DNA from 2 places in the Streptomyces sp. NPDC020742 genome. Region 1 is predicted to be linked to the other one. Evidence: predicted binding sites of a transcription regulator. Region 1 holds the regulator's gene; the other holds the start of a gene.
The links. The regulator HrcA, encoded in region 1, represses chaperone genes, less so after heat shock. The targets are predictions, from matches to a motif close to TTNGCACTCNGNNNNNCNGAGTGCNAA.

Region 1 (2,199 bases):
TCCCAGCCCGGCATCCGGCGCCTGGCCACGCCGTCGCCGAGCTGTTCCCACCCGGCCTCTTCCCAAGCAGTGCGCATACCGAGACGCTAGCTCCCTCGCGATAGCGTTGCCCGGCAGATCGGTCGAAGACGGTCATCCGGCGGGTGCTGTGCGCGGTCGCCCTTGCCGTCCCCGTGCTACCCGGCCGTACACTGGCTCCGGGTCTGGCACTCGGCCCGTGTGAGTGCCAGGAGAAGCGAGATGACGGACGACCGGACTGGAGGTGCGCGGGATGCTCAGTGAACGCAGGCTCGAAGTGCTGCGCGCCATCGTCCAGGACTACGTCGGGACGGAGGAGCCGGTCGGCTCCAAGGCGCTCACCGAGCGCCATCGGTTGGGGGTCTCCCCGGCCACGGTCCGCAATGACATGGCGGCCCTGGAGGACGAGGGCTTCATCGCCCAGCCCCATACGAGTGCTGGGCGGATCCCGACCGACAAGGGCTACCGCCTCTTCGTCGACAAGCTGGCCGGCGTCAAGCCGCTGTCCAGCCCCGAGCGGCGGGCGATCCAGAACTTCCTGGACGGCGCCGTCGACCTCGACGATGTGGTGGGGCGCACGGTCCGGCTGCTGGCGCAGCTGACCCGGCAGGTCGCGGTCGTGCAGTACCCGTCCCTGACGCGGTCCACGGTCCGGCACGTCGAACTGCTGGCGCTGGCCCCGGCCCGGCTGATGTTGGTGCTGATCACCGACACCGGACGGGTCGAGCAGCGGCTGATCGACTGCCAGGCACCGTTCGCCGAGACGTCCCTCGCGGACCTGCGGGCGCGGCTGAACAGCCGGGTGGTGGGACGCCGTTTCACGGATGTGCCCCCGTTGGTGCAGGATCTCCCCGAGTCCTTCGAGCAGGACGACCGCGGCACGGTCTCGACAGTGCTGTCGGTGTTGCTGGAGACTTTGGTGGAGGAGACCGAAGAGCGGCTGATGATCGGCGGAACCGCCAATCTCACGCGCTTCGGACACGACTTCCCCCTGACCATCCGTCCGGTGCTGGAGGCACTTGAGGAGCACGTGGTGATGCTCAAGCTGCTCGGCGAAGCCAAGGACTCGGGCATGACCGTACGCATCGGGCATGAGAATGCCCACGAAGGCCTGACGTCCACCTCGGTCGTCACGGTCGGCTACGGTTCGGGCGACGAGGCAGTCGCCAAACTCGGCGTGGTCGGACCGACCCGCATGGACTACCCCGGAACGATGGGAGCGGTACGCGCAGTGGCACGTTACGTCGGACAGATCCTCGCGGAGTCGTAAGTGGCCACGGATTACTACGCGGTCCTGGGCGTTCGGCGCGATGCCTCGCAGGACGAGATCAAGAAGGCGTTCCGGCGGCTGGCGCGCGAGCTCCACCCGGACGTCAACCCGGATCCGAAGACCCAGGAGCGGTTCAAGGAGATCAACGCCGCTTACGAGGTCCTGTCGGACCCGCAGAAGAAGCAGGTATACGACCTCGGCGGCGACCCGCTCTCGCAGGCCGGCGGCGGCCAGGGCGCGGGCGGCTTCGGCGCGGGCTTCGGCAACTTCTCCGACATCATGGACGCGTTCTTCGGCACCGCCTCCCAGCGCGGGCCGCGCTCGCGGACCCGCCGCGGTCAGGACGCCATGATCCGGCTCGATGTCGAGCTGAGCGAGGCGGCCTTCGGCACGACCAAGGACATCCAGGTCGACACCGCCGTGGTCTGCACGACCTGCACCGGTGAGGGGGCGGCGCCGGGCACCTCGGCGCAGACCTGTGACATGTGCCGCGGCCGCGGTGAGGTCTCCCAGGTCACCCGGTCCTTCCTGGGCCAGGTCATGACCTCGCGGCCCTGCCCGCAGTGCCAGGGCTTCGGTACGGTCGTGCCGACCCCGTGCCCCGAGTGCGCCGGTGACGGACGGATCCGCTCCCGCCGCACGCTGACCGTCAAGATCCCGGCCGGTGTCGACAACGGCACCCGGATCCAACTCGCCGGTGAGGGCGAGGTCGGCCCCGGTGGCGGCCCCGCCGGTGACCTCTATGTGGAGATCCACGAGCTGGCGCATCAGGTCTTCCAGCGGCGCGGCGACGATCTGCACTGCACGGTCACCATCCCGATGACGGCGGCGGCGCTGGGCACCAAGTGTCCGCTGGAGACGCTGGACGGGGTGGAGGAGATCGACGTCCGGCCCGGCACCCAGTCCGGCCA
Region 2 (2,199 bases), on a different contig from region 1:
TCTACGTCAACGACGATGACGTCCGATTCGAGCAGGGTCTGCAGACGCCAACCCCGGACGGTGCGGGTGTTTCGATCATCCCGGCGGTCGCCGGCGGCTGCTGAATGGCGTGTCCGCTGCCGAACGGTTTAGCCCACAACTGTTGAACTGAGATCGGGAGAGCGCTAATTTGCGCCATCTCTTCCCCTTCTTGACCGGAATTGCCCCGTCCAAGGAAATCGGACGGGGCAATTCCGTTTAGTGAAAGGGGATACCATTGGGGTGATCCCCCTCCGGATATCCCCATGGGTATGCCGAACGCAAGGGAAATCGCGGCGAGTTGTGCCCAAAGTGTGCACGGGATTCGTCGCATATGTGAGCGATGTCCGGCCCGACTTGCCCTGGAGAAGCGGGATTTCGAGGCATATAGCCGATTCACCGTCGCCAGAATTCTCGTCCGATTGACCTGTTGCGCTGGGCATCGGTCCAGATACATTCAGCGGCGGTCGACGCGTTCCGGCGCACACCCCACGGGCCATTCGCGGGGTGAGGTCTGACCCGGGTCCGCGGAGTGCGGTCCTGCGCAAGGGCCAGTAATAGGGGAGTTAGGCATGGCTCAGGGCACCGTCAAGTGGTTCAACGCGGAGAAGGGGTACGGCTTCATCGCGGTCGACGGTGGTGCGGATGTTTTCGTCCACTACAGCGCGATCCAGATGGACGGCTACCGCACCCTTGAGGAGGGCCAGCGGGTCGAGTTCGAGATCTCGCAGGGCCAGAAGGGGCCGCAGGCGGACATGGTCCGGGTGGCCGGCTGAGGCGCCGACCGACTGCTGCGTAGTGAAGGCCCGTATCCCTGAGGGGGTACGGGCCTTCTGTCGTCGAGGGGGTGCGGGCCTTCTGTCGTCCGCTCCCGGGGGTGGACCCCACCCCGGGGCGCTTGCACTCGTGGGGTACGAGTGCTAATCATTGGCGTTAGCACTCTCCGCGTGAGAGTGCTACGAAGGACCGGGTCGGTGAGGCCCGTAGGCCGGGTGGGGCAAGGAACCACCGCGGGTCTGCAGGTCGTCCGTCGCGGGCGCCAGCGCGGTCCGGAGCAATCCTTCCCCACGCTCTCAACTGCGTTCGAGCAGGGGAGACCCCATTAGTCCGGGAGGACCACTTCACATGGCCAAGATCATCGCGTTCGACGAGGAGGCGCGGCGCGGTCTCGAGCGCGGGATGAACCAGCTCGCCGACGCCGTCAAGGTCACCCTCGGCCCCAAGGGCCGTAACGTCGTCCTCGAGAAGAAGTGGGGCGCCCCCACGATCACCAACGATGGTGTGTCCATCGCCAAGGAGATCGAGCTCGAGGACCCGTACGAGAAGATCGGCGCCGAGCTGGTCAAGGAGGTCGCGAAGAAGACGGACGACGTCGCCGGTGACGGCACGACGACCGCGACCGTCCTGGCCCAGGCCCTGGTCCGCGAGGGCCTGCGCAACGTCGCCGCCGGCGCCAACCCGATGGCCCTCAAGCGCGGTATCGAGAAGGCCGTCGAGGCCGTCTCCGCCGCCCTGCTGGAGCAGGCCAAGGACGTGGAGACCAAGGAGCAGATCGCTTCGACCGCCTCCATCTCCGCCGCCGACACCCAGATCGGCGAGCTGATCGCCGAGGCCATGGACAAGGTCGGCAAGGAAGGCGTCATCACCGTCGAGGAGTCCCAGACCTTCGGTCTGGAGCTGGAGCTCACCGAGGGTATGCGCTTCGACAAGGGCTACATCTCGGCGTACTTCGCCACCGACATGGAGCGTATGGAGGCGTCGCTCGACGACCCGTACATCCTCATCGTCAACTCCAAGATCGGCAACGTGAAGGACCTGCTGCCGCTCCTGGAGAAGGTCATGCAGTCCGGCAAGCCGCTGCTGATCATCGCCGAGGACGTCGAGGGCGAGGCCCTGTCGACCCTGGTCGTCAACAAGATCCGCGGCACCTTCAAGTCCGTCGCCGTCAAGGCCCCGGGCTTCGGCGACCGCCGCAAGGCCATGCTGGGCGACATCGCCATCCTCACCGGTGGCACCGTGATCTCCGAGGAGGTCGGCCTCAAGCTGGAGAACGCCGGTCTCGACCTGCTCGGCCGCGCCCGCAAGGTCGTCATCACCAAGGACGAGACCACCATCGTCGACGGTGCCGGCGACAGCGACCAGGTCCAGGGTCGCGTCAACCAGATCCGCGCCGAGATCGAG

Region 2: groL (chaperonin GroEL) is a predicted target of HrcA. The motif match lies at 952-978, and genes of this name have one in related genera.

The regions. Positions count from the first base shown of each region.
Region 1 is NZ_JBFAEA010000001.1:293,967-296,165, forward strand. It holds gene AB0G84_RS01165 (MBL fold metallo-hydrolase) at 1-77, opposite strand, end outside; gene hrcA (heat-inducible transcriptional repressor HrcA) at 272-1,288, shown strand; gene dnaJ (molecular chaperone DnaJ) at 1,289-2,199, shown strand, end outside.
Region 2 is NZ_JBFAEA010000013.1:114,732-116,930, forward strand. It holds gene AB0G84_RS22490 (MoaD/ThiS family protein) at 1-104, shown strand, start outside; gene AB0G84_RS22495 (cold-shock protein) at 591-794, shown strand; gene groL (chaperonin GroEL) at 1,144-2,199, shown strand, end outside.